DNA from 2 places in the Microbacterium aurantiacum genome. Region 2 is predicted to be linked to the other one. Evidence: predicted binding sites of a transcription regulator. Region 2 holds the regulator's gene; the other holds the start of a gene.

Region 1 (14,488 bases), 510 kb from region 2:
CCAAGCGCGCGGGCGAGATGGCGCGCAACTCGCTGACGCACCTCGCGCGCGGCGCCGACGCGATCCTCTTCTTCCAATGGCGCGCATCGCGCTTCGGCGCCGAGAAGTTCCACTCGGCCATGGTTCCCCACGCCGGCACGGACTCCCGCGTCTTCCGGGAGGTCGAGCAGCTCGGCGCCACGCTCGGCGCGCTCGAAGAGGTGCGCGGATCGCGCGTCGTCGCCGATGTCGCCATCCTGTGGGACTTCGAGTCCTTCTGGGCGGAGGATCTGGAGTGGCGTCCGTCCGTGGACGTGACCCACCCCGACCGGATCCGGGCCTTCTACGAGCGCCTGTGGCGGGACAACATCACCGTCGACTTCGCCCTGCCCGGCCAAGACCTGTCGCGGTACCGCCTCGTGATCGCGCCCGCCCAGTACATGCTGAGCACGTCGGATGCCGCGAACCTGACCCGCTACGTCGCGGACGGCGGCACGCTCCTGGTCTCCTTCTTCTCGGCGATCGTCGACGAGAACGACGCGGTGCACGCCGGCGGCTACGGCGCACCCCTCGCGGAGGCCCTCGGGATCGTCGTGGACGAGTTCCTCCCCCTCCGGGAGTCGGCGGCGCACGACCTCTCCTGGCGGGGACGCACGCAGACCCTCCGCTCGAGCCTGTGGCAGGAGGACCTCGCGGTCCGCGGCGCCGAGGTCGTCGCAACGTACACCGACGGTCCCGGCGCGGGTGGCGCCGCCATCACGCGCAACACCCTCGGCGACGGCGTCGGCTGGTACATCAGCACGCGCCTGGATGCCGAGGGGATGCAGACGGTGATGCGCGAGGTGTACGCGGACGCCGGCCTCGAGCCGTCCGCCGCCGCCGACGGGCTCGAGGTGGTCACGCGACGCGGTGACACCGCCGACTACGTCATCGCCGTCAACCACCGCGACGAACCCGCCCATCTCGCGGTGCAGGGCACGGACCTGCTCACGGGAGACGACCTCGACGCGGGTCTGACCGTCGTCGGGGGCGGCGTCGCCATCATCCGCACCTCACCGCTCCGAGGAGGCGATCTCTGACGCGGCCCGTCCCCTTCCTTCCCTGACCCGACCCGACACACCGCCGGACAGACCCGGCACACCCCCTGTCGCAGCGGCGCGACCTCAGCAGAGACGCACCGTCGCGACACATCTGAAAGGAAAGTCATGCGCAAGCAGATTGGATTCGGCGCTCTCGCCGCGGCATCCGTTCTCGTGCTCGCCGGCTGCACCGGCGGCACCACCGACACCGCGGGCGACGACGCCGCCGAGGGCGGTGCGGAGCTCGTCGTCTGGACCGACGCCGAGCGCGAGGAGGCCCTCGCGGTCGCCGCGGAAGCCTTCGAGGCCGAGACGGGCGCGACTGTCACGCTCGTGCAGAAGAACTTCGAAGACCTCCGCAACGACTTCATCGCGCAGGTCCCCACCGGCGAAGGCCCCGACATCACCGTCGGTGCCCACGACTGGCTGGGCGCCCTCGTCGCGGCGGGCGTCGTGGACACCATCGACCTCGGCGAGAAGGCGCAGGAGTTCGAGCAGGTCGCGCTCGACGCGATGACCTACGACGGTCAGCTCTACGCCCTCCCCTACTCGCTCGAGACGATCGCACTCATCCAGAACGTCGAGCTCGTCGGCGAGGAAGCCCCGGCGACCTGGGACGAGATGATCGCGAACGGCCTGGCCGCGGGCACCGAGCGCCCCTTCGTCATCAACACCGCGGGCGAGACCGGCGACGGCTACACGATGTACGGGTTCCAGACCTCCTTCGGGGCTCCGGTGTTCGTGCAGGATGCGTCCGGCTCGTACACGAACGAGGTGGGCATGGGCGGCGCCGCCGGCGAGGCGTTCGCCGGCTGGCTCGGCGCCAACGGCGCGAACGGCACAGGTTACATCGCCACCACGGTGGACTACGACATCAACAACGAGCTGTTCAACTCCGGCGCCGCGCCCTACACGATCCAGGGCCCCTGGGCGATCCCCAGCTTCACCGATGTGGAGGTCGCGGTGAACCCGATCCCGTCCGCCGGCGGCGAGACTGCGGCGCCCTTCGTGGGCGTTCAGGGCTTCTACCTGAGCTCGCAGAGCGAGAATGCGCTGCTCGCCCAGGACTTCCTGGTCAACTACCTCGGCACCGAGGACGCCCAGCGCACCCTCTACGAGGCCGACCCCCGCATCCCCGCCTGGTCGACGCTGGCCGAAGAGGTCTCCTCCGACCCGATCGTCGCCGGCTTCGTCGCCTCGGCGCAGGGCGGCGTGCCGATGCCCAGCATCCCCGAGATGGGTTCCGTGTGGGACCTCTGGAACGCCGCACAGGTGCAGATCATCAACGGCGCCGACCCCGCCGGCACCTGGAACACGATGATCGCCGACCTCGAGGCCGCCCTCGCCGGTTGATCCGCCCCGTGGGGCGGGTGACCACCGCGCACCCGCCCCACCCCTCGAGCGCCGCACGCCGGACAGGAGCACATGTCATGACCACCGAAGAACGCACGGCCGAGCGCACACCCGTGCGCCGCGCCCCCGGCGCAGCCGGCGCCGCGTTCCCCGCACGCCGCCGCATCCCTTGGGGCTTCTTCGTCAAGATCGCCCTGCTCGCGCTCGTCAACGCCCTCGGCTTGTCGATCGCGCTGGCCGCATTCGCGGCCGAGTCCTGGCTGATCCTCGGCGGCTCGGTCGCCCTCGTCGTGATCGCCGACGTGGTCTACCTCACCAAGCGCGCCCTGCCGATGAAGTACCTGCTGCCGGGCCTGGTGTTCCTGTTCGTCTTCCAGATCTTCATCTTCGGCTACACCGCCTACATCGCCTTCACGAACTACGGCACCGGTCACGCCGGCTCGCAGGAGCAGGCGGTGCAGGCCGCCCTCATCCAGGGTGAGCGTCGCGTGGACGGCGCACCCACCTATCCCCTCGCGGTGGTCGAACGCCTGGGCGAGTACGGCTTCGCCCTCACCGACGACGGCGAGGTGCTGGTCGGCACCGAGACGGAGCCCCTCGCCGAAGTCCCCGGCGCCACGGCCGGCGCCGCGGGCGCGCCGACCGACGTCCCCGGCTGGACGGTCGTCCCGCGCGCCGACGTCCTGACCGATGCGGAGCTCCAGCAGGTCATCGCCGCCCTCCGCGTCCCGGTCAGCGACGACCCCAACGACGGCTCGATCCGCACCCGGGACGGCACGAGCGGCTCCGTCTACACCTCCACCCTCGTGTGGGATGCCGACGCCCAGACGATCACCGACACCTCCACCGGCACCATCTACGAGGCGACCGACCGCGGATCCTTCGTCGCCGCCGACGGAACGGCCCTCCCCGCCGGCTGGTACGTCAACGTCGGGTTCGAGAACTTCGTCCGCGGTTTCACCGACCCGTCGCTGGGCACCCCGCTCATCCAGGTCATGGCGTGGACCTTCGCGTTCGCGATCCTCACCGTCGTGTCCAGCTTCGGGCTCGGCCTGCTGTTCGCGCTGATCTTCAACGATCCGCGCGTGCGCGCGCGCAAATTCCTGCGGATGCTGATCATCCTCCCGTACGCCTTCCCCGCGTTCATGACGGCGCTCCTGTGGCGGGGGATGCTGAACTCGGAGTTCGGCGTCATCAACGACCTGTTCTTCTTCGGTGCCGACATCAACTGGCTCGGCGACCCGTGGCTCGCCCGGTTCGCCGTGCTCTGGGTCAACCTGTGGCTCAGCTACCCGTACTGGTTCCTCGTGTGCACCGGTGCGCTCCAGTCGCTGTCCGGCGACACGATGGAGGCGGCCACGATCGACGGCGCCGGCGCTTGGCGCCGCTTCCGCTCGATCATCCTCCCGCTGCTGCTGGTGTCCACGGCTCCCCTGGCGATCGCGTCGTTCGCCTTCAACTTCAACAACTTCACGATCATCTACATGCTCACCGAGGGCGGGCCGGCCATCCCCGGCGCGGCATCCCGACTCGGTGCGACGGACCTGCTGATCACCGCGATCTACAAGATCTCGGGGGTCTCCGGAGGCGCCGCCGACTACGGGCTGGCCAGCGCCCTGTCGATCATCGTGTTCATCGTCATCGGCGTCGTCTCCGCCGTGGCCTTCCGCCAGACGCGCAAGCTCGAGGAGATCCAGTGATGTCCGCATCCGCCGCCCCCACGGGCACCGTTCGCCGCACCCCCACCAAGCGCAGCCGGTGGTGGGTCGAGGTCGGGTGGAAGTATCCCGTCGCCGTGGTCATCGTGTTCTACGCCGCGTTCCCCCTCATCTACGTCCTCTCGGCGGCGTTCAATCCCCGCGGCAGCCTCGCCGGCAGCAGCGCCCTGTTCACCGCCTTCAGCCTCGACAACTTCGCCGCGCTGGGCGAGACGAGCTACTGGACGTGGGTGGGCAACACGCTGCTCATCGGGAGCGCGGCATCCGTCGGCGCCGTGGTGATGGGAGCCGCCGCCGCCTACGCGTTCTCGCGCTTCCGGTTCCGCGGACGCCGGGCGAGCCTGACCGGGCTCCTCATCATCCAGATGTTCCCGCAGACGGTCGCCTTCATCGCCATCTTCCTTCTGCTCCTCGCTCTCGGAGAGGTCGTCCCCGCCCTCGGGATCAACTCCAAGCTGGCCCTCATCTGCGTGTACCTGGGCGGAGCGCTGGGCGCGAACACCTTCCTCATGTACGGGTTCTTCAACTCCATCCCGCTCGAGATCGACGAATCCGCCAAGATCGACGGCGCGACCCACGCGCAGATCTTCTGGCGCCTCATCATGCCGCTGGTGACCCCCGTCCTGGCGGTCGTGGGCCTCCTCGCCTTCATCGCCGCGTTCGGCGACTTCATCCTCGCCCGCATCGTCCTGACGTCCGAGGACAACTGGACGCTCGCGGTCGGCATGTACCAGTGGGTGTCGAATCAGCTGACGTCGCGATGGGGACTGTTCGCCGCGGGAACGGTGATCGCGGCCCTTCCCGTCCTCGCCCTGTTCCTGTCCCTGCAGCGATTCATCGTCGGCGGCCTCACCCAGGGTGCCGTCAAGGGCTGATCCCACCGAGCCGCCGCGCTCACCCCTCTCGCATCGAAGAAGATCGGAGACAACGCATGTTCCACGCACGCACCCGCGGGGTGATCGCCGTCCTCGCGGCACTCACCCTGGTCGGGAGCCTCGCCGCTCCCGCATCCGCCGCCGAACCGACCGACGGCCCGCCCGTCCCGGCGGGCATCACCGTCGAGAAGGTCGAGAGGATGCCCGACGACTTCATCACCGGCATGGACGTCTCCTCCGTCCTGTCGCTCGAGGCCTCCGGCGTGGTGTTCCGGCGCGCCGATGGAACCCCGGGCGATCTGTTCGAGATCCTCGCGGAGAACGGGGTCAGCGACATCCGCGTCCGGGTGTGGAACGACCCCTTCGACGCGGAAGGACGCGGATACGGCGGCGGGAACGTCGATGTCGCGCGCGCCGTCGAGATCGGCGAGCGCGCGACGGCGGCGGGTCTCCGCCTGCTGGTCGACTTCCACTACTCGGACTTCTGGGCGGACCCGGCCAAGCAGCAGTCGCCGAAGGCGTGGGCGGGACTCGGAGTGTCCGAGAAGGCCGCCGCTGTCGGTACGTTCACCACGGAGGCCCTCCAGCGGTTCGTCGCGGCGGGCGTCGACGTCCGAATGGTGCAGATCGGCAACGAGACCAACGGCATGGTCGCCGGCGTCAGCGGCTGGGCGGGCATGGTCGAGATCTTCTCCGCCGGCTCGGCCGCGGTGCGCAGCGTCCTCCCCGACGCCCTCATCGCCGTCCACTTCACCGATCCGCAGACGCCGGGTCGGTACGCGGGCTACGCGCGCGAGCTGGCGACGCGCGGCGTCGACTACGACGTGTTCGCGTCGTCCTACTACCCGTTCTGGCACGGGTCTCTCACCGACCTCACCGCGGCGCTGCGGGACGTCGCCGACACCCACGGCAAGAAGGTCATGGTCGCCGAAACCTCCTGGGCGCACACGCTCGAGGACGGTGACGGGCACGGCAACGTCATCGATCTTCCCGAGGAGGCCGCGGCCTACCCCGTCAGCGTGCAAGGACAGGCGACGGCGGTGCGCGACGTGATCGACGCCGTCGTCGACGTCGGCGACGCGGGGATCGGCGTCTACTACTGGGAGCCCGCGTGGCTACCGGTGGGCCCTTCCACCGAACTCGAGCAGAACAAGATCCTGTGGGAACGCGACGGATCCGGCTGGGCGACGAGCTTCGCGGGCTCGTATGAACCTCGCGATGCAGGAGAGTACTTCGGCGGGTCCGCCTGGGACAACCAGGCACTGTTCGCCGTCGACGGCACGGCACTCGAGTCGCTGCGCATCTTCGACTACGCCCGGACCGGCGCCGTCGCGCCCCGCGCGGTCTCGGACGTGGAGACGGTGCGCGTCGAGATCGTCGCGGGGGACGAGGCGGTGCTTCCCGGCACCGTGTCCGTGTCGTACAACGACGGGTCCGTCGAAGATCTCCCGGCGACCTGGACCGATCCCCGCGAGTGGGCCGCCGGTCCTGGTGAGTACTCCGTACCAGGCGTGGTCGAGGGTGTCGGCGAGGTGATCGCGACGATCGTGGTGCACGCGCCGAACCTGCTGCAGAACCCGGGGTTCGAGTCGGCGGACACCGGCATGTGGCGCCTGGAGGGAACAGGTGCGACGCTCCGTGCCTGGGACGATCCCCGATCGGGTGAGCGCTCCGTGCACTTCTGGTCGGCGACCGGATCGTCCTTCACGCTCTCGCAGCGGGTGGACGGGCTTCCCGCGGGCACGTACCGGGCCTCGGCCTCGCTCCAGGGCGACGGCGAAGACGCCGAGAGCGTCATGGCGCTCGCGGTCATGTCGCACCCCGACGAGCGGGAGGTGACGGCGGCGTTCACGATGGACGGATGGCGGAACTGGTCGACACCGACCACCGAAGCGGTCACCGTCTACGACGGCGAGGCGGCGACCGTCACCGTCCGCATCGACGTCCCCGCGGGCGCGTGGGGAACCATCGATGACGTCGAGCTTGTGCGTGTCGGCGACGCGGATGCCGCGGCATCCGTCCCTGCGCGCGGAACACTCTCGCACGACAACGGCTGGGACACGGGTCTGCTGGATGGCGACTACACCGTGCGGATGAACCTGTGGTGGGGCGAGAACGGCTCGACCTTCCGGCTCTACGAGAACGGCGTGCTGCTGGAATCGGTGCCCCTCACCTACGCCGGCTCCGCCGCGCAGAGCGCGCGTGTCCCCGTCGAGGGGCGGAAGAACGGCACGTACCGGTACACCGGCGAGATCGTGAACTCCCGCGGCGCCACCGCCGTCGGCGGGACCACCGTCACGGTGAAGGATGCCGCGCCCGGCGTCCCCGCCCTCAGTCACGACAACCACGACCGGGACGGCGGGTACACGGTGTCCGCGAACCTCTGGTGGGGGACGAATGCCACCTCCTACCGGTTCTTCGAGGACGACGTCCTCGTCGCCGAGGGCTTGCTCGAGGCACGGACGCCCGCGGCACAGGTCGCCCGGCTAGACGTCGTCGACGCCCCGCGCGGGCGGCACACGTACCGCGTGGAGTTCGTCAACGCGGCCGGCACGACGGCGAGCAGGTCCGTGACCGTCGTGGTGCGATGAAAGTCACAGAAAGATAACGAGACCCCTTGCCACCGTTACCTCACCGTTATAGAGTGCTTGCACGGTAGTTGTTTTGCTGTGGCAGCTACCGACATGTGATTGCAGGACACTCTTGGTGCAGGGACAAGGGCCGGTCGGACGCCTCTCCGACCGGCCCTTACTCTTGCCCTCACCGACCGGGCGCGATTTCGGCGTCAGACGCCGCCGCCACCTCCACCGCCGCCACCCCCACCTGCTGAGCCACCGCCACTGGATCCACCGGACGTCGACGCGCTCGCGGTCGTCGACAGACTCGAGATCCCTGACGAGAACGCGGCCGCGTTGAAGCCGGTGGTCCCGACATACCACCCGGGCGTACCGGTGCGGTCATAGAGGACAGCAAGACGGTCCGCCCATTCCTTCTCCTGACCGAACACCACCGCGTAGGGAAGAAGCTTCTCGTACAGCACGAGCATCTGACCGGGGTTGTCGGGATCGATCTGGCGCCCCTTGGCATCCACCGCGCGACGCTCCGCCCCCCGGGGCGACTGCAGCATGCGGATCCGATCCGCCTCGGCCCACTCGATGAAGGTCTTGAGTCCCGCCAGGTGATCCCTCGTCTCGGCGCCGACGGATGTCAGAGGTCGACGCGAGACGAGCCCCGCGACGATGAAGACCAGAATGAACGACCCGATGAGGATGGGCACCGTCACGGCCGGCGAGAGGAACGCCTCCAGGGCCAGCACCCCGAAGAGGGTCGCGCCGATCGCCGCGATGATCGACAGGACCATCGGCCACGCCCGCTTCCCGGCGGGGACCGGTCGGCGAAGACCCCGCGTCGTGAGCTCTTTGTCGGCGAGGCTGAGGATCTTCCGCGCCGCCGTGGAGAACCGCGTGTCCGACGAGCCGAACTCGTACTCCGCGCCGGGCACCAGCTGCGGGAAGAGGCCGTCGAGCAGCATCCGCCCGTCGCCGTCCGCGCGAGACGGATCGATCAGCACCGCCTTCAGCTTCACCCCGCTGAACATCTTCTTACCGGCTTCCTCGATGCGGATGCTGCCGACGACCGCCTGCTCGAGCACCTCCGCCGGGATCGCCTTGGCGGTCTTGCCGAGCAGCACCGCACTCTCGAGCGCGTCGATATTGGCGGGCGGGGCGTACTCGGCGATGATCGTCGGACGCCCCGGCGCATCCCGGAGATGGCGACGGCGCACGGCGATCGCCCATCCCAGCGCACCGAGGCCCAGCGCGCCGAACATCGCCTGCAGCCATCCGAGCGGCGAGGCGGCGTAGTTGCCGTCGAACGGCGTGAAGGTGTCGGGTGCGAAGCCGACGGCGATGGTCATCGTCTCGTACGGCGCGAGATCGCTCGCGGAGGCTTCGATGAGCACCGCGCCCAGTTGCCCCGGCTGCACCGAGATGTCGCACGTCTGCGTCGATCCCTGCGTTCCGACGTAGCAGGCCTGATCGCCGGTGAGGGCGTCGGCGAGCTCCGCGGGCACCCGGAGAGTCGCGTTGACCTCGCCGAAGGGCTGCGGCCAGTCGACACCGTTGACGTCCCAGTAGAACTCCTGGACTCCGGTGTCGTCGAAGAAGCGCACCACGTTGTCGAGCGTGTAGGTGAACACGTAGGACTGCTCGCCGCGCACGTAGTCGTCGGCGCGAGAGGTCATCGCGTAGGCGCCGTCGTCGCTGTCGGTCTCGCTCGCGCGGGGGTTCCCCTCTGCATCCGTGATCGAGATCAGCCGAGGATTCAGCGGGGCGCCGAGATAGGAGTCCGGAACGATCCGCCGCATGCCGCGATTCTGGTCGTACTCGGGGAAGCGGGCCACGAAGGTCTCCGCCACGGTCAGGGCGCTCGCGCCGTCCTCACCGCGGCCGATGGAGTAGTCGACATCCATGCTGTCGAACGTGAAGTCGTCGACATCCGTCGACACCGTGCTCACCGGTTCGGCGGATGCCGCACCCGCACCGATCATCCCCGTCGTCGCGGTGAGGGCCGCGGCGATCGCGACCACCCCCGCCGCTCGAGCACCGAAAAGTGACCGAAGTCTGCGCGTCGCCATGCGGCCAGCCTACGGCGAGGCCCTCTCGGCCGTACCCTGGTCTGCATGACTGATCGCCGCCTCGCCATCGACGCCTGGGAAAGCCTCTTCCGGGCGCAGCACGAGGTGTTCCACGAGATCAGCAGCGACTTCGACGACGAGCTCGGCCAGGCCGAGTACGACGTGCTCCTCACCGTCACCCGTGGGCCGGAGATGACCGCGCGCCTCCGCGACGTGACAGCCAACATGCTCATCAGCCAGCCGAGCGTCTCGCGACTCGTCGACCGCATGGTCTCGCGCGGACTGCTGACGAAATGCGCCGATCCCGATGACCGACGCGGCTCGCTCGTCACCGCGACGGATGCCGGAGCCGCCGTCTTCCGACGCGTCGCCTCCGCGCACGGCAAGGCGATCGCGGAACGGATGTCCCCTCTCGACGACGCCGAGCTCGCCCAGCTGCGCGACCTCACGGCGAAGCTCCGTCGCCGGCCCGCGTCGGCCTGACGCCCCCGAACACCGAAGGAGCCCGCCCGCAGGGTGCGGACGGGCTCCTCTCACGGAGTCGGCGAAGCGATCACTGCTCGACGGGCTGCGGACCGTCAGCGCTCTCGTGCGCCTGGATGACGGGGCTCGTGCCGTCGGCCATCACCTCGATCTTCCGGGGCTTGGCCTTCTCGCTCACGGGGATCGTGACGCTCAGGACGCCGTTGCTGTAGTTCGCCGAGATGCGCTCGGTGTCGATGCCCTGGCCGAGGTTGAGCTGGCGCAGGAAGCTCGCCGCCTCGCGCTCGCGCGTGATCCACTTCACGCCGTCGCCGGAGGGCAGCGTGCGCTCGGCACGGATCGTGAGCAGCTGGCCGTCGACGTCGACGTCGACCGAACCGGGGTCGATGCCGGGGAGGTCGGCGGTCAGGACGTAGTGGTCGCCGTCGCGGTAGAGGTCCATCGGCATGCGGCGCGGGCCGCGGCGCGTGTCGAAGAGGCTCGTGGCGAGGCGGTCGAGGTCACGGAAGGGGTCGTACGTGGCCATGGTGTTCTCCTCTCGAATGGTCCAGAGTTGAGTCCACTCGACTCAACTACGATGAGATTAGCACTCTCGGGTGTCGAGTGCCAGATTTTCGCCCTCTCGCTCGCGTTCGCCCTCGGCGAACAGGGCTCCGCGCCGGCGCCCGTTCGAGTGGCAGTTCTCGCCGCCTCATACGCGCCGAGGCGACCATGGCTGCCACTCGAGGCGAGCGAAGGGACAACGGCGCCCCTCCTCCCCAGCGAGCGGCATCGATGCGGTGGGGGCGCACCGCACACAGACACGGGCGCACGGACCCGCGAGACCGGGGTACACGCGGAAGGGTGGGCCGATGCCCGTCGCACCACGCCCCCTGCCCGACGGCCTCGGTCCCGCCTTCTCGTGCGCCGAGGCGCAGGCCGCCGGTGTCACACCTCGGCGCCTTCGCGCGCGGGATCTCTCCGCACCCTTCCGCGGAGTACGAGCCGTGACGGATGCCGAGCCGCCGGCATCCGTCATCGATCCCCTCTGGCGGCAGCGCACGATCCGCGAGCGCACCCGCCGCCTCGCGGTTGCTTACGCCCAGATCATGCCCGCGCACGCGGTGTTCGCCGGGCGGACCGCAGCCGTCCTCCTCGGCGGACCCGTCGATCCGGGCGCCGACCTCGTGGTCGCGGTCCCCGACCCGGTGCGCGCGCCGCGTCGGCGCGGCATCCGCGGTGTGAAGGTCTCTCGCGACCTCGCTCGCATCGCGACGGTCGATGACCTGCCCGTGACAGACCCGCCCTCGACGTGGTCGATGCTCGGCGCCGAACTCGACGTCCGGGAGCTCGTCATCCTCGGCGATGCCTTCGTGCGCGTCCCACGCGACTCAGTCGGATCACAAATGCCGCACGCGCGCCTCGCGACGATCGACGACCTCCGCGCCTCCCTCACTGCCGGCCGCCGCATCGGCGCGCGAAAGCTCCGCACGGCGCTCGAACTCATCCGCGAGGGCAGCGCCTCACCGCTCGAGACCGACTACCGCCTCGATGCTGCTGCGGCGGGCCTTCCTGATGCCGATCTCGACGTCGAGGTTTGCGATCGTCAGGGACGCCTCGTCGGAATCAGCGAGTTCGTCTACCCCACCTACCGCACGATCGTCGAGATCGAGGGAGACCATCACCGCGTGGACCGCGCGCAGTGGGACCGCGACATCGAGAAGTACGCCGCATACTCGGCGCTCGGATGGGAGGTGGTCCGCCTCACCGCGCGGCACGTCCGCCACCGGCGCACCGCGGTTGCGATCGTCGACGATGTGCTCCGACGCCGAGGGTGGGATGGCACGCGCCCGCGATGACGTACGTTCAAGTGGCAGTTCTCGCCGCCTCGCGAACGGGGAGGGGGCGACGACTGCCACATGAACGCGCACGCCGAACTCCGGCGCCCGCGCGTCAGCACTCGATGACGTTGACGGCGAGACCGCCCTCGCTCGTCTCCTTGTACTTCGTCGACATGTCGATACCGGTCTGACGCATGGTCTCCACGACCGCGTCCAGCGAGACGTAGTGACTCCCGTCGCCGCGGAGCGCCAGCCGCGCGGCGGTCACCGCCGTCGAGGCCGCGATGGCGTTCCGCTCGATGCACGGGATCTGCACCAGCCCGCCGACCGGATCGCACGTGAGCCCGAGGTGGTGCTCCATGGCGATCTCGGCCGCATTCTCGATCTGGCGGTTCGTCCCGCCCATGACCGCCGTCAGCCCGCCTGCCGCCATCGCGCACGCCGACCCGACCTCGGCCTGGCACCCGCCCTCGGCGCCCGAGATGGACGCGTTCGCCTTGAAGAGCGATCCGAGCGCCGTCGCGGTCAGCAGGAACCGACGGATGCCGCGCCGCCGGTTCGCGTCGGCCACGGCGTCCTCGTCCGCGAGCTCTCCCTCCCCCGACCGGCCACCGTCGTGCGCACCGAACCCGAGGAGCGCGCTGCCGACGAGCTCGCCGTAGGGCGTCACCGCGTTCCCCGCCCCGAGCCCCGAGTCGGCGAGGAAGCGCCACCAGTACATCGCCACCGCGGGAAGGATCCCGGCGGCCCCGTTGGTCGGCGCCGTCACGACCCGCCCACCGGCCGCGTTCTCCTCGTTCACGGCGAGCGCGAACGCACCGAGCCACTCCCCCGGCAGCTCCCGGTGTCCGCCGGCTTCGGCATCCTCCAGCTGCGCGCGGATCGCCGCCGCCCGCCGGCGGACCCGGAGCATCCCCGGGAGCACCCCGTCGGCGCGGAGCCCCGCCTCGACGCACGACGACATCGCGGCCCAGATCGCGTCGAGGCCTTCAGCGAGCTCCTCCTCGCCGCGCAGTGCCTGCTCGTTGAGCCGTGCCGCCTCCGCGATGCTGATCCCGCGCTCGTCGCACACCGCCAGCAGCTCCTCGGCGCTGGCGAAGTCGAGGGGGAACTCCGCCGCGCGCACCGCGGGCGGCTCCCCGTCGCGGCGGATGAACCCGCCCCCGACGGAGTAGTACGTCTCGTCGCCGACGACCGCGCCGCCGGCATCCGTCGCCCGCAACGTCATGGCGTTGGGGTGCCCCGGCAGGCGGGTGCGCGGAGAGAGGACGACGTCGTCCTTGGAGAAGCGGATGCCGCGCCGCCCGCCGAGCGACAGCTCCGCGTCGTCCGGCCACGTGGTCCACGCTCCGCGCACGAGCGCGGGATCGACGGTCTCGGGCACGTGCCCCTGCAAGCCCGCCACGACCGCGTCGGGGGTGCCGTGGCCGATGCCGGTCGCCCCGAGGGAGCCGTAGAGCTCGCACGTGACGTGGTCGACGCGGTCGAGCACCCCGGCGTCGTCGAGCCGGGAGACGAAGTCGCCGGCCGCCCGCAACGGACCGACCGTATGGGAGCTCGAGGGTCCTACACCGATGGAGAACAGCTCGAACGCCGAGATGTAGGCGCTCATCGCTCCAGGCTATGCGGGGTCCCGCGAATCCGCGCCCCCCAGCGGGCGGGACCCCGCACAGCCGTCCTCAGTCGGCGACGAGCCAGACGGTGCTCTCCCCCGCGGCGCGGCGTCCCTCGGGCGCGACGCTTGCGAGCACGATGCGTCCGGCGTCGCCGAGGTCGTACGGCTCCAAGCCGAAGACCGTGACGATCTCCCATCCGCCCGGGCGCGCGACGCGCAGCACGTCGTCGCGACCGGTGTCAATCCAGGTCAGGTCCTCGGCATCCTGGAGCTCACGCCGCAGGCGCAGCGCCCGGCGGTAGAGGGCGAGGGTGGAGCCCTCGTCCTCTACCTGGCGATCCGCCGCCACCTCGGCGAACCACGCCGGCTGCGGCAGGTGCGCTTGCCCGTCGCCGAATCCGTAGGACGACCCCTCGGCCGACCACGGCAGGGGGACGCGGCATCCGTCGCGACCGATCTCCTCACCCTGGGTCCGGAAGAACGTGGGGTCCTGGCGGTCGGCTGCCGGGATGTCGCCGACCTCGTGGAGACCCAGCTCCTCGCCCTGGTACAGGTAGGCCGAACCGGGCAGCCCCAGCATGAACAGCGTCGCCGCCGTCGCACGCCGGAGGCCGCCGATCCGGTCGAGCTCGGCCTCATCGGCACCGCGCCGCAGCCACGCCGACCCGTGCTTCTCGGCGCCGCGCCCGCGGTGCTCCTCGCCGAGCGGCGGGAGCCCGTAGCGCGTGGCGTGGCGGACCACGTCGTGGTTCGACAGCACCCACGTGCTGGACGATCCGGAGGCCGCGGCGAGCTCGAGGTTGTGCGTGACGACGCGGCGGAACTCGCCCGCGTCGAAGTCGGCCTGCAGCAGCTGGAAGTTGAACGCCTGGCCGAGGCTCTGCGGGTTGGCGTAGCGCGGCACGCGCGCGGCATCCACCCACGCCTCGG
Region 2 (14,488 bases):
GCGCGACGAGATGCCGCGCGAGCGGCTGGCGGACCTCCCCGCCGGCACGCGCGACCCCATGGCGATCCTCGACGCGCAGGATGCCTCGCGCGTGCCCGAGCTGGTCCCGATCCGCACCGAGCGGATGGCCGAGAGCCCGTTCGCGTTCTACCGGGGGACGGCGGCGCTCATGGCCGCCGACCTCGCCCGCTCCCCCGGGACGACACTGTCTGTCGGGTCGTGCGGTGACGCTCACGTGGCGAACTTCGGGCTCTTCGCCTCCCCCCAGCGGACGCTCGTTTTCGACCTGAACGACTTCGACGAGTCGGCGTGGGCGCCGTTCGAGTGGGATCTGAAGCGCCTCGTGGCGAGCATCGTCATCGCCGGGGCATCCACCTCCCGGGACGAGAAGGTGGTGACGGATGCCGCCCTCCGCGCCGTCCGCACGTACGCGCGGTCGCTGCGCAGCGGTGTGCAGCGGAGTCCCCTGAAGCGTTACTACGACCACTTCGATGCCGTGGCCGCCGAGCGCGCGGTGGATGCCGAGACGCAGGCGGCGATACGGGCGGCGGTGAAGGACGCCGACCGGCGGACGTCCGCGCGAGCGGCGCGGAAGCTCACCGTGCGCGCCGAGAGCGGCCGGCTCACGTTCGTCGAGCAGCCGCCGACGATGACGCACGTCGAGCCGGTGGTCGAGAGGAATGCGCTGACGTTCTTCAGCGCGTACCTGGCTTCGGCGAACGTCGACATCCGGGTGCTGCTGCAGAAGTACGCGATCGCCGATGTGATCCGACGGGTCGTCGGAGTGGGGAGCGTGGGCACGCGGTGCTACCTGATCGGCTTGGAGGACGGCGACGGCAACGCCCTCATCCTGCAGGCGAAGGAGGCGGGTCCGAGCGTGCTGATCCAGTACGGCGGCGCGGATCAGCCGTCCGGGGTCTCGCGGTACATCGAGCGGTTCCGCGATGGCGGGCGGGTCGTGGCGATGCAGCGCGTACTGCAGGCAGTGTCGGATCCGTTCCTCGGCCACCTTTCCGGCGTCCCCTCGGACATCGAGGCGGAGCGGTCGTTCTACGTGCGCCAGTTCCACGACAAGAAGGGCGGCTTCGACACCGACACCCTCGAGGACGGTTCCTTCGTCTGGTACGCCCAGGCCTGCGCGGCGACCCTCGCCCGCGCGCACGGGCAGTCGCCGACCGCGGCGATGGTCTCCGGGTACCTCGGTGGCGGGCGGGTGGCGGGCGAGGCGATCCTGGAGTGGTCCCACGCCTATGCCGCGCTCTCCCACGCCGACTGGGAGCTGTTCCGCCGCCACCGCGGCGTGGCCTGACCCGGTCAGCCCTCGCGGCGCGGGTCCTCTTCGAGCGGGGCTGGGCGCGGGCGCCACACGACGAGCTCGGTGGCGCGACGGACCCGCGCGCCGTGACGCAGGGTGACGACCGAACCGGATGCCCCCGCCGCGAAGACGCGGGCACCGGGGCGGGACTGGCGTTCTCGATCGAGCTGCTGCTCGAGGTCGCGGACGCGGCGACGCAGGTCGTGCACCTGCTGTTCGAGCGAGATGAGGCGGGCGATCGCGGGAAGACTCATGCCGTCCGCGGACAGGCGGGCGACCTCGCGAAGCTGCTCGACGTGGCGGAGGGAGTACCGACGCGACCCGCCCTGGGTGCGGGCGGGAACGACGAGACCGAGCCGGTCGTACTGACGGAGGGTCTGCGGGTGCATGCCCGACAGCTCCGCGGCCACGGCGATCGCGAAGATCGGGGCCTCGTCATCGATCTGCTCGTTCACCCCGCCTCCTCTCAGCCGCGCGCCTTGGCCATGAGGTCGGCGCGCGGATTCTCCTTGGGCTCGAGTTCGTGGAACTTCTCCAGTGCTTCGCGCGCGCGGTCGTCGAGGTGCGTGGGCACGGCCACCTGCACCTCGGCGAGGAGATCACCGAGGCCCTTGGCGGTCTGGACGCCACGCCCCTTGACGCGCAGCACGCGACCCGACGGGGTCCCGGGCGCGACGCGGAGCTTGACCGGATCGCCGCCGAGGGTCGGCACCTCGATCGTGGCGCCGAGAGCCGCCTCGGTGAAGGTCACCGGCACGGTCACGCGCAGGTTGAGCCCGTCGCGCGTGAAGACCGGGTGCGGGCGCACCGTGACCGAGACGACCACGTCGCCGCTCTCCCCGCCGTCCGGCGACGGGCGGCCGCGGCCGCGCAGGCGGATCTTCTGACCGTCCGAGACGCCCGCGGGGATCTTCACCTTGAACGGCTTGCCGTCCTCGCCCTGCAGCGAGATGGTCTCCCCTTTGGTCGCGGTGACGAAGTCGATCGTCGTGCGCGCGGTGACGTCGGCACCCCGGGTGGGTCCCCCGTAGCCGCGGAACCCGCCCGTGGACTGTCCGAACCGGCCGGAGCCGAAACCCGATCCACCCTGGTTGAACATCGAGAAGATGTCCTCGAAGTCCTGAGCCTGGTAGCGACCGCCGCCCCGACCCTGACCGAATTGGCTGAAGACGTCCTCGAAGCCGCCGGCACCCTGGCCACCCGCGGTGAAGCGGGCGCCCGAGCCCATGGCGCGCATCTGGTCGTACTCCTCACGCTGCTCGGGGTCGGACAGCACGGCGTACGCCTCGCTGATCTCCTTGAACTTCGCCTCCGCCTTCGCATCGCCCTGATTGGAGTCCGGGTGATACGTGCGCGCGAGCTTCCGGTAGGTCTTCTTCAGATCGGATGCCGTGACATCTTTGGCCACGCCGAGCGTCGCATAGAAGTCCTTCTCGAACCAGTCCTGACTGGCCATGTGTCCTCCGGTCTACTCCGCCGGAACCGCGACGACGACCTTGGCCGGTCGCAGTTCGACGGAACCCAGGCGGTAGCCGATCTCGACCACCTCGAGGATCGTCGCCTCGGTCGCACCCGGGGTCGGCGCCTGGAAGATCGCCTCGTGCTGCTGCGGGTCGAAGACCTCGCCGGCGGCACCGTAGGTCTCGAGTCCCATCCGCTCGGCGACGCCCCGGAGCTTCTCGGCGATCGCGGCGAAGGCGGTGCCCTCGGTCAGATCGCCGTGCTTCGCGGCGCGATCGAGGTCGTCCAGGACCGGCAGCAGTCCCTTGGCGACGGACCCCTTGGCGCGGGCGATCTCGATCTCCCGCTGGTCCTCGGTGCGTCGACGGTAGTTGGCGTACTCGGCCTGCAGGCGCTTGAGGTCGCCCAGCAGCTGCGACTCGAGGTCGGCGAGGACGGCATCCTCCGCGGCGGCGTCGATGTTCTGGTCGGTGCCGAGGATGTCGTCGACGGTGAGGTCGTCACCGTCGACGTCTCCGGGCACGCTCCCGTCGCCCGCGTTGTCGTCGTTCCGGCCCACCTGCGGGTCGGACCCGGAAGCCTGCGCTTCCGGGTCCTCGCCGCCGGGGACCTCGTTGTCGAAGTCCTTGTCCGTCATGATTACTTCTTCTCGTCCTCGTCGTCCACGACCTCGGCGTCCACGACATCCTCATCCGTGGCGGAGGAGGTGCCCTCGGCGGAGTCGCCGGCCGGCGCGTCGGCCGGCTGCTCACCCTGCGCCTGCGAGGCCTGGTAGATGGCCTCGCCGATCTTGCCCTGCGAGGCGTTGAGCTTGTCGAACGCGGTCTTCACGGCCTCGTCATCGTCGCCGGCGAGCGCGGTCTTCAGCGCGTCGACGTCGGCCTGGACCGACTCCTTGACGTCGGCGGGGAGCTTGTCCTCGTTCTCCTTGATGAGCTTGTCGATCGAGTACGACAGGGTCTCGGCCTGGTTGCGGACCTCGGCGGCCTCGCGGCGCTTCTTGTCCTCGGCCGCGTGCTCCTCGGCCTCGCGCACCATGCGCTCGATGTCGTCCTTCGGCAGCGACGAGCCGCCGGTGATCGTCATCGACTGCTCCTTGCCGGTGCCCTTGTCCTTCGCCGAGACGTGGACGATACCGTTCGCGTCGATGTCGAAGGTGACCTCCACCTGCGGGATGCCGCGGGGGGCGGGGGCGATGCCGGTGAGCTCGAAGGTGCCGAGCGGCTTGTTGTCGCGGGTGAACTCGCGCTCGCCCTGGAAGACCTGGATCGCGACCGACGGCTGGTTGTCGTCGGCCGTGGTGAAGGTCTCGCTCCGCTTGGTCGGGATGGCGGTGTTGCGCTCGATGAGCTTGGTCATGATGCCGCCCTTGGTCTCGATGCCGAGGCTCAGCGGGGTGACGTCGATGAGCAGCACGTCCTTGCGCTCACCCTTGAGGACACCGGCCTGGAGGGCGGCACCGACGGCGACGACCTCATCCGGGTTCACGCCCTTGTTGGGCTCCTTGCCGGCTTCCTTCTTCACCAGCTCGGCGACGGCGGGCATGCGGGTCGATCCACCCACGAGCACGACGTGGTCGATGTCGCCGACCTTGATGCCGGCCTCGCGGATGACGTCCTCGAACGGCTTCTTGGTGCGGTCGAGGAGGTCCTTGGTGAGGTCCTCGAACTTCGCCCGGGTGATCGTCTCGGACAGCGAGACGGGGCCCGAGTCGGTGAGCGACAGGTAGGGGAGGTTGACCGAGGTCGAGGTGGAGCTGGAGAGCTCCTTCTTCGCCTGCTCGGCCGCTTCCTTCAGACGCTGCAGCGCGATCTTGTCACCCGAGACGTCGACACCGGTGGTGTCCTTGAACTGCTTGATGAAGTAGTCGACCAGACGCTGGTCCCAGTCGTCACCACCGAGGCGGTTGTCACCGGAGGTCGAGCGTACCTGGATGGTGGAGAAGTCGTCATCCTTGCCCACTTCGAGCAGCGAGACGTCGAACGTTCCGCCACCGAGGTCGAAGACGAGGATGAGCTCGTCCTCCTTGCCGCGGTCGAGACCGTAGGCGAGGGCGGCCGCGGTGGGCTCGTTGATGATGCGCAGGACGTTGAGGCCCGCGATCTCGCCGGCCTCCTTCGTGGCCTGACGCTCGGCGTCGTTGAAGTACGCGGGAACGGTGATGACGGCATCCGTCACCGTGTCGCCGAGGTACTGCTCGGCGTCGCGCTTCAGCTTCTGGAGGATGCGCGCGGAGATCTCCTGCGGCGTCCACTTCTTGCCGTCGACGTCGAAGCCCCAGTCGGTGCCCATGTGGCGCTTCACCGAAGAGACGGTGCGGTCGACGTTGGTGACGGCCTGGCGCTTGGCGGTCTCGCCGACGAGCACCTCGCCGTCCTTGGTGAAGGCGACCACCGAGGGGGTGGTGCGGAAGCCTTCGGCGTTGGCGATGACCTTCGGCTCGCCACCCTCGAGAACGCTCACGACGGAGTTCGTCGTTCCGAGGTCGATGCCCACAGCACGTGCCATGTGTTTCTCTCCTTCTGTGTGGACCCACGGGTCCGGGTTGATGGAAGTCTGCTCGCGTTCCCAGACCTCTTCCGAGGAACCTGAGTCGCGATGGCTCAACGTTACTCCCGCCCGTTCCGCATGTCAAATGAACTTGATACGAGCTGGCTCAACTTCTGCGGCGCGGGCTCGCATGCAGGATCACGGAGATGTGCAAGATCACGGATGCCGCGCCAGGGGTTCGTCCGTCATCGTGCGCATCTCCGTCCCCGTGCACGCTCGGCCAGGGCGGCGGCCCGGCGCGGCGCCACCGCGCGTTCACCCGCGCGGCCTACCGTGACGGACATGAGCGCCACGGGAGACCTCGACCGCACCACGCCCGATTCCTCGCGCCCCGAACGCACCCGCCGCCGCGCCGTCGTCGCCTGGGGGCTGTGGGACTGGGGCTCCGCGGCGTTCAACGCCGTGGTGACGACCTTCGTCTTCGCCGTCTACCTGACCAGCTCCAGCTTCGGCCCCGAAGGCACCGTGGAGGCGCAGCTCGGCTGGGCCCTCGCGGCCGCCGGCCTGCTGATCGCCCTCCTCGCCCCCATCACCGGGCAGCGCTCGGACACCTCCGGCCGGCGGAAGCTCTGGCTCGCGGTGAACACCTACCTGGTGGTCGCCCTCACCGCCGCGATGTTCTTCGTGCAACCCGATCCGTCCTACCTCTGGCTCGGGCTGTTCCTCCTCGCCGCGGGCAACGTGTTCTTCGAGTTCGCCGGCGTCAACTACAACGCGATGCTCTCCCAGGTCTCCACGCCCCGCTCGATCGGGCGGGTCAGCGGCTTCGGCTGGGGCATGGGGTACATCGGCGGCATCGTGCTGCTGCTGATCGTCTACTTCGGCTTCATCCAGGGCCTCTTCGGCGTCCCGGACGAGGACGGCCTCCCCGTGCGCATCGCGATGATCGTGTCCGCGGTGTGGTTCGGACTGTTCGCCCTCCCGGTCCTCTTCGCCGTGCCCGAGTACCGCGGGGCCGGCGCGCGCCGCGAGAAGGTGGGCTTCTTCGCCTCCTACGCGCGGCTCGGCCGCGACGTCGCACGCCTGTGGCGCGAATCGCGACCGACGGTGTGGTTCCTCCTCGCCAGCGCCGTGTTCCGCGACGGGCTCGCGGGCGTCTTCACCTTCGGCGGTGTGCTCGCTGCATCCGTCTTCGGCTTCTCGCCGGGCGAGGTGATCCTCTTCGCCATCGCGGCGAACGTCGTCGCGGGCATCTCGACGATCGCCGTGGGCGCGCTCGATGACCGCCTCGGCGCGAAACCCGTGATCGTCGCGGCCCTCACGGGCCTGGTGATCTCCGGCCTCCTGGTGTTCTTCCTCCGCGACGGGGGGCAGATCGTCTTCTGGACCGCGGGCCTCGCGCTCACCCTGTTCGTCGGACCCGCCCAGTCGGCCTCACGCACCTTCCTCGCCCGCATCATCCCGCCGGGACGCGAGGGCGAGGTCTTCGGTCTCTACGCGACGACGGGGCGCGCAGTGTCGTTCCTCGCTCCGACGATGTTCGCGCTCTTCGTCACCATCGGCGGCGCGGCGGCCTTCGGCATCCTGGGCATCGTGCTGGTGCTGCTGCTCGGACTCGTGATGCTCCTGCCCGTGCGCGCGGCGCAGGAGCGTCTGAAGGGCTGAGCGCTACTTCGGGTCCCGCGACCGGCGCAACCACGAAGGGAAGCGCAGACCGCTCTCGTTCGGCGATTCCACCTCGAGCCCGTAGTGCTCGCCGATCTGGTCGACGAACTCCCGCCGACGGGCCCTCTCGTAGAGCTTCCGCTCGCGCTGGAAGGCGATGATCGTCGACCAGCACATCAGCAGCATGACGACGCTGAAGGGCAGGGCGATGAGGATCGCCGCGGTCTGGAGAGCGTTGAGTCCTCCGGCGATGAGGAGAGCGACCGCGAGGAGGGCGGTGGCGAAGGTGAAGAGCGTGCGGACCGGTCGCGACGGTTCGGGATTCCCGCCGGTGGCCAGCATCCCCATCACGAGGGCTCCGGAGTCCGCGGAGGTGACGAAGAAGATCGCGACCAGGACGATCGCGCCGATCGTGAGCGCCAGCGTGCCGGGCAGGTAGGTGAACAGCTCGAACAGGCTGCCCTCGACATCCACCTCACCGCCGGGTGTGAGCGCCCCGGGCTGATCCATCTCGATCTTGATCGCCGATCCGCCGAGAACGGCGAACCAGAGGATGCCGACCAAGGTGGGGACGATCAGGACGCCCATGACGAACTGGCGCACGGTGCGTCCGCGGCTCACGCGGGCGATGAAGACACCGACGAAGGGGGCCCACGAAATCCACCAGCCCCAGTAGAACGCCGTCCAGGCGGCCTGCCACTCCTGCCCCGCCTCACCCTGGAACGCGCTCACCGAGAAGCTGAGGCCGATGAAGTTCTGCAGGTACGCGCCGATCGACTGCACCCACTCGCGCAGAAGGTAGGTGGTGTCGCCCGCGATCAGAATGAAGATGAGGAGGATGCCGGCGAGGATGAGGTTCACCGTCGAGAGCCATTTCATCCCGCGCGTGAGCCCGGAGAGCACGGAGCCGAGCACGGCCACGGTGACGACGGTGATGATCGCGATGTGGACGACGAGGCTCGGTTCGTCGATGATGCCCGCGGCGCTGAGGCCCGCGCCGATCTGCAGGACCCCGAGGCCGAGGGAGGTCGCGACGCCGAAGAGGGTGCCGACGAGGGCCACCGTGTCGATCGTGTTGCCCCAGCCGCCTTTGACCCGACGACCGATGAGCGGCTCCAGGGCGTAGCGGATCGACAGCGGACGACCGCGGCGGTGGATCGCGTAGGCCAGGGCGAGGCCGACCACGACGTAGATCGCCCACGCGTGCACACCCCAGTGGAGATACGTCTGGGTGAGCGCCGACTGCGCGAGCTGCGCGGGGGTGCCCTCGACGCCCGGCTTCGGATCCACGTAGTGACTGAGTGGCTCGCTGACGCCGTAGAAGACCAGGCCGATGCCCATTCCGGCGGCGAAGAGGAGCGAGACCCAGCTGAGGAAGGAGAACTCCGGCTCCTCGTCATCGCGTCCGAGCTTGATATCGCCGTACCGGCTGAAGCCGATGAACACCGCGAACACGACGAAGAACGCGGCGATGAGGACGTAGTACCAGCTGAAGGTGTTGACGACGACCGTCTGGATCGCGCCGAACGCCGCCTCCGCGGCCGCCGGGAAGATGATCGCGAAGGCGCTGAAGATCGCGACGATGATCGCAGCCGGCCAGATCACCCACGGGGTGGCGCGGGTGCGGGGGCCCGCGGTCGCGGTCTCGGCAGAGGCATCCGAGTCGACGACCTCGGCGTCATGACCGGCATCCGTCGGCTCGTCGGCGGGCGGGTCGGCGGGCGCCGGTTCGTCGGAGGGCCGGTCGGACGTCGGATCCTGCGTCTGGCTGCTCACCGCACCAGCGTAGCCGGGGCCCGTCTACGCGCGATTGCGGCCGGTGATGGAGCGCAGCAGCCACGCGATGATGCCGACGACGACGATCACGATGCCTAGCCACAGCAGGAACTTCACCGCCTCGACGAACAGCCCCAGGAGGAGGAGCACGATACCGACGACGATGATGAGGATGAAGAGGGCGGGCATGACCTCATCCTTCGCGTCGCCGCGGATGTCGGCAATGCCTTGACTAGTCAGCGCGGGTTGAGTATCCGCGCGTGGCGTCGCTCTCAGGCGCCGCGGGATCCGGCATCCGTCTCGCCGACGTCGGTGCGGTGGAAGTTCTGCGCCGAACGGGAAGCGGTCGGGCCGCGCTGGCCCTGATAGCGGTTGCCGTAGGGGCCGGAGCCGTACGGGTTCTCGGCGGGGGAGGAGAGCCGGAAGAAGCAGAGCTGGCCGATCTTCATCCCCGGCCACAGGGTGATCGGAAGTGTCGCGACGTTGGAGAGCTCGAGGGTGACGTGCCCGGAGAAGCCCGGGTCGATGAACCCCGCGGTCGAGTGCGTGAGGAGCCCGAGACGGCCGAGCGACGACTTGCCCTCCAGTCGCGCCGCGACGTCGTCGGGGAGGCTCACCTGCTCGAAGGTGGATCCGAGCGCGAACTCGCCCGGATGCAGGACGAAGGGCTCGGTCGGGTCGACCTCGATGAGGCGGGTCAGGTCGGGCTGATCCTGCGCCGGGTCGATGAAGGGGTACTTGTGGTTGTCGAACAGTCGGAAGTAGCGGTCGAGCCGCACGTCGACGCTCGAGGGCTGAACCATCTGCGCATCCCACGGGGACAGGCCGATGCGCCCGGACTCGACTTCGAGGCGGATGTCGCGATCACTCAGCAGCACGGGGCCAGCCTACGCCGAGCCAGTCGGCGAGCTCGCGGATCTCGGCATCCACCATCGCGCGTTCCTCGCCGTCGAACGGGAGCAGCTCGTGGACGGCGGTCACGACGAGGTTCTCCTTCTTCTTGTCGAGCCGCGCGTCGAGGAGCCCGACGAAGCGATCGCCGATGAGGATCGGGTGCGCGAACGCCCCGTACAGCCGCTCGGACTTCGGCTTGAACTGCTCGGAGATGTAGGCGAAGTCGAACAGCTCCGCCAGGCGCGGGCGGTCGAAGAGCATCCGGTCGTAGGGGTTCAGAATCGCCGCGCGACCCCCGGGGTCGTCGTCGAGGGCGGCGAGCGCGGCGGGATCGACCCGCCACCTCCACGTGCTGCCCTCCACCTCGGCGGGTTCGCCGACGTCGCCCACCCGGGCCCACGGCGACGTCCGTCGCACGATGCCGTAGGCCTGCAGCCGCCGCTCGGCGAGGATGCGTTCGGCCTCCTCCGGCGCGATCTCGGGGAGGTCGTGCGGCCATACCCGGTCCGGGATGTCCCACACGCGCTGTCGCCCCCGGCGCCCGGCGACGGCGACCTCTCCGCAGACGGCCATGAGCTCCAGCATCCGCGGCACCTGATTCGAGCCGTACCACCCGCTCTCGCTGTTCGCCTGGACGACGCTCGTGTCGGGGATGTCGGCGGCGGTGAGCGGACCGTCTGCCCGCAGCCGGGCGAGGATGTCGCGCCGGAACGCCGCGTTCGCCTCCACGTATCGGGCGGCCGTGGCGCGGAGCGTGCGGTGGCGCATGAGGCTCACCATCGCCGGGAGGAGGCTCGCGGCGTGGAAGGAGCCGTCGAACTCGAAGACCGTGCGATCGGTCTCGACCGCCTTCCGCAGGTGCCCCGGTTCGTACGCCCAGCCGATGCGAGTCCACGGGATGAGCTGCTCGGCCGGGGCGATCAGCGCGGTGGGGTCGATCTTGATGGACCCCAGTTGCTCGATCACCTCGACGAGGTCGCCCGGCCGCTCGGCATCCAGCAGCTGCGCGCGCACGGCGAGCCGGCGCGCGTCGTCCCTGCTCAAGCGGTGCATGCGGGTGAGGCTACTCCGGGGCGAGGACGTCGGCGAGACGACGGACAGAGAGAATGACGAATGTCGGAGGGTCCTCCTAGAGTTCGAGCATGAACAGATCTTCGGCACACGCGGAGTATCTGTCCTCGCGCGCCGATCCTGACCTCATCGACGAGGCGGATGTTCTGGATGCCGTGTACGCCGATCGGATGGGTGCCGCCGACCGTGACGCATGGGAGCGGTTCGACCACGCGCAGCAGGTGGAGGTCACCTGCGACTCCGCGTTGGATCAGCTCGACGATCTGTCGACGGTGTCGCGCCGGGCGACGGCGACGCAGTGGCGCGTGATCGACGACATCCTGCGGCTCGCGCGTCAGGACCCGGAACCGTGGGTGGGTGCGGACCCCACCGCCGATCCGGCGTGGTCCGATCCGCGCGGCCGGTCGATCGCGAGCGTGAGGCGCCTGCGGTCCGAGTTCGCCGTCAGGGCCGCCGTGGCCGACATCGGTGCGCGGTTGCGTATCGCGGAGGTCACGGTGCACGCGATCGCGGGGCGCACGGCGACCCTGCGCGAGCGCTGCCCGCGCGTCTGGGCCGACTTCCTCGATGGGCGCGTGTCGACGGAGAACGCCGCGACCGCAGCGGATCTCGCCGGAGCGCTCCCCGATGACGCGACCGCCTGGGCGCTCTTCGACAATGCCGTCGCCGACGCGGCACAGCGGTGCACGCCGAGCGGATTCCGTCGCCGCGCCCGCGCCGCGCGGGAACGCGTGCATCCCGAGCCGATCGACGAACGGCACGCCCGTGCACGCCAAGACCGCACCGTGTGCTCGACCCCTGAGTTCGACGGGCTCGCGACGATCTCCCTGACGACGGATGCCGTCGACGCGGCGTCCGCGCTCGGGCGCATCGACGCCGTCGTCGACCACCTGCTGGCTCAGGACGGCGAGACGCGGACGCGGGCGCAGCTGCGCGCGGACGTCGCGATCGATCTGCTGCGAAACGGGTCCTCACCGCTCGCGGTCGATGCACCGTCCGCCACCGCGATCTCGATCACCATCCCGATGATGACCCTGCTCGGCCAAGGCGATGCGCCCGCGACGCTCGACGGCTACGGCCCGATCCCGCTCGAGACCGCCCGACGTTATGCCGCGGGGGCGAAGAGCCTGGTGCGGATCCTCACCGACCCCGTGACCGGGACGGTGCTCGACATCGACCGGCGCACGCGGCGGATCCCCGCCGACCTCCGCCGCTGGCTCTGGGCACGCGATCCCGAATGCGCGTTCCCCGGCTGCGCACGCTCGTCTCGGGAATGCGACATCGACCACCGCCTCGATTGGCAGTACGGCGGGAAGACGTCCGCCGACAACAACGAGCCGCTCTGCACCTCGCATCACCCGGTGAAGCACGAGTCGCTGTGGCGGCTGTCGCGGGATCCGGCCACGGGGGTGCGGGAGTGGACGAGTCCCTCCGGGATGACCGTCGGACTCGATCCACCCCCGTTCTGACGCCCTGTTATAGTTGCCACGCGCTGTGTCGGTTCGCCGACGCGGCTCTGCGGGGATGTAGTTCAATGGCAGAACATCAGCTTCCCAAGCTGAGAGCGCGGGTTCGATTCCCGTCATCCCCTCCACGGCTCACGATGGCACCACTGGTGCCGGCGTGAGCCGTTCGCGGTGATGCCGTCGGAACCGACCCGCTTCGGGGGGTCCCGCTCCGCCGGAGGCTCCGCGGGCCGCGCAGCGGCACGTGGAGGGGCGGAGTGGCCGATTCCCGTCATCCCGTCCAGAGAAGTTCGCTTCAGCTCTTCCCCCGCCCGAACACGCGGCGGCGCGCCGATTGGGCGACCTTCGCCAGCATCCGATCCGGTGAGATACCGCGCGTCTGCGTGAACGGCGGGTTCAGCGCCTCCCCCATCGAGATGCCGAGCCGCGTGCGCACGGTCGAGCGCGCGTGGGTGAACGTGTCGAAGCCGGCGCGCCCGTGGTACGCGCCCGAGCCGCTCTGCCCGACGCCCCCGAACGGCAACCCCGGCACGGCGACGTGCAGGGCGATGTCGTCGACGGTCATTCCGCCGAACCGCGTGCGGGCGGTGAACTCGGCGAAGTCCTCCCCACGCGGCCCGAACCAGTAGGCCGCGAGCGGCGATGGGCGCCCCGCGACATCCTCGACGACCTCCCGCATCGAGCGGTAGGTGCGCATCATCAGCACCGGACCGAAGATCTCCTCGGAGTCGATGTCCATGTCCGCGGTCACCCCCGTCACGACGACCGGGGGGATGCGGCGCGATGCGGCATCCGGCACCGCGCCGGGCACCGCCTCGTGCACCTCCGCACCCTTCGCGCGGGCATCCTCCACCAATGCGCATACGCGTGCGAAGTTCGCGTCGTTCACAATCGAGACGGGTCCGTCCTCGGACTCCCAGATCTCCCGCGCCCGCCACAGCGCCCGCGTCAGGAACTGCTCCTGCACAGGCTCCGGCACGTACACGACCTCCGGGCACAGGCAGACCTGCCCGCCGTTCATGAGGCGGCCGGCCATCGTCTTCTCGGCCGCGACGGCCACGTCCGCGCCCTCGGCGACGACGACCGGGTTCTTGCCGCCGAGCTCGAGCGTCACAGGCACGAGGTTCTTTCCCGCCGCCTGCGCCACGAGGGCGCCGACCTTCGGCGACCCGGTGAAGAACAGGTGGTCGAAGGCGAGCGCGCTGAAAGTCGCTCCGGCCTCGGATCCACCGGTGACCACGATCATCTCGTCGGGCCCGAAGAACTCAGCCACCTTGGCGGCGAAGAGCGCCCCGGTGCGGGGCGTGATCTCGGAGAACTTCACCATGACGCGGTTGCCGCCGGCGAGGGCCGCCGCCGCCGGCTGGGCCACGAGTCCCAGCGGGAAGTTCCACGGACCGATGACACCGACCACGCCCAGCGGGACGCGCTCGACCTTCGCGGCGAGTCCGAAGGGACGGAGGGCGGCGAGTGGTCGCTTCGGCCGCGACCACGCGCCGAGTCGGCGCCGGATGATCTCGATGTCCAGCAGGATGCCGGTGATGTCGGTGAGCGTGCTGACGGACGCCGGACGATGCCCGAAGTCGGCATCCATCGCCTCGCCGAACTCCTGCGCGTTCTCCGTCAGGAGCAGGATCAGGCGGTCGAGCCGGTCCCGCCGGACCGCGAGGGACGGCGGACCCTCGGCGAGGAACGCACGGCGCTGCCGCTCGAACGCGGCGCCGATCTCGTCCGGCGACCACTCGCGGGCCTGGACGCCCGCGTCCGGTCGAGCCTGGGTCTGGGGGACGTCGCTCATGGTGCTCCTCCACGTCGATCCGCCCGCGCCGGGGGACGCGGGCTCCCTCGATTCTCCCCGACCCGCGGATGCCGAGGCCGCGCGAACGCGGAGGTCACCCCGTCAGCGGCGACGCTCCAGCACGCCCGCGAGCCGCTCGAGCTGCGCCGGATCCTCGAGCGCGGAACCGACGGCGGCGACCCGCACCCCCGCGTCGAGGTACTCCTCGACGTTGCCGGCGTCGAGTCCGCCCGTGGCGACGAAGCGCACGTCCGGGAAGGGACCGCGGACGTGACGGAACCACCCCGGTCCGAGCCACGTCGCGGGGAACGCCTTCACCCAGTCGAGCCCCGCCGCGACGGCGGCCTGCACCTCCCCGGGCGTCGCGACGCCGGGAAGGATCGGGATCCCCACTTCGCCGGCAGCCCGCACGACGTCCGCATCCCACCCGGGACTCACGAGATACGCCGCGCCGGCCTCGACCGCCCGCCCCACCTGGTCGACCGAGATGATCGTGCCGGCGCCGACGCGCTTCCCCCGCGCACGTCCGGCGTCCACGACCGCGGCCAGAGC

The links. The regulator HspR, encoded in region 2, represses chaperone genes until heat shock. The targets are predictions, from matches to a motif close to AAGTTGAGTCNNNNNGACTCAACTT.
Region 1: KZC50_RS07250 (Hsp20/alpha crystallin family protein) is a predicted target of HspR. The motif match lies at 10,674-10,698, and genes of this name have one in related genera.

The regions. Positions count from the first base shown of each region.
Region 1 is NZ_JAHWXH010000001.1:1,564,208-1,578,695, reverse strand. It holds gene KZC50_RS07285 (beta-galactosidase) at 1-1,058, shown strand, start outside; gene KZC50_RS07280 (sugar ABC transporter substrate-binding protein) at 1,185-2,411, shown strand; gene KZC50_RS07275 (ABC transporter permease subunit) at 2,489-4,111, shown strand; gene KZC50_RS07270 (sugar ABC transporter permease) at 4,111-5,004, shown strand; gene KZC50_RS07265 (glycosyl hydrolase 53 family protein) at 5,061-7,595, shown strand; gene KZC50_RS07260 (DUF2207 domain-containing protein) at 7,790-9,640, opposite strand; gene KZC50_RS07255 (MarR family winged helix-turn-helix transcriptional regulator) at 9,686-10,123, shown strand; gene KZC50_RS07250 (Hsp20/alpha crystallin family protein) at 10,194-10,649, opposite strand; gene KZC50_RS07245 (hypothetical protein) at 10,975-11,961, shown strand; gene KZC50_RS07240 (L-serine ammonia-lyase, iron-sulfur-dependent, subunit alpha) at 12,056-13,555, opposite strand; gene KZC50_RS07235 (glycoside hydrolase family 13 protein) at 13,623-14,488, opposite strand, start outside.
Region 2 is NZ_JAHWXH010000001.1:1,049,654-1,064,141, reverse strand. It holds gene KZC50_RS05045 (DUF2252 domain-containing protein) at 1-1,309, shown strand, start outside; gene KZC50_RS05040 (heat shock protein transcriptional repressor HspR) at 1,315-1,770, opposite strand; gene KZC50_RS05035 (DnaJ C-terminal domain-containing protein) at 1,782-2,771, opposite strand; gene KZC50_RS05030 (nucleotide exchange factor GrpE) at 2,784-3,413, opposite strand; gene dnaK (molecular chaperone DnaK) at 3,416-5,284, opposite strand; gene KZC50_RS05020 (MFS transporter) at 5,609-6,931, shown strand; gene KZC50_RS05015 (BCCT family transporter) at 6,935-8,536, opposite strand; gene KZC50_RS05010 (hypothetical protein) at 8,732-8,896, opposite strand; gene dcd (dCTP deaminase) at 8,980-9,585, opposite strand; gene KZC50_RS05000 (DNA glycosylase AlkZ-like family protein) at 9,572-10,654, opposite strand; gene KZC50_RS04995 (HNH endonuclease signature motif containing protein) at 10,744-12,141, shown strand; tRNA gene KZC50_RS04990 (tRNA-Gly) at 12,193-12,266, shown strand; gene KZC50_RS04985 (aldehyde dehydrogenase family protein) at 12,434-13,936, opposite strand; gene KZC50_RS04980 (bifunctional 4-hydroxy-2-oxoglutarate aldolase/2-dehydro-3-deoxy-phosphogluconate aldolase) at 14,039-14,488, opposite strand, start outside.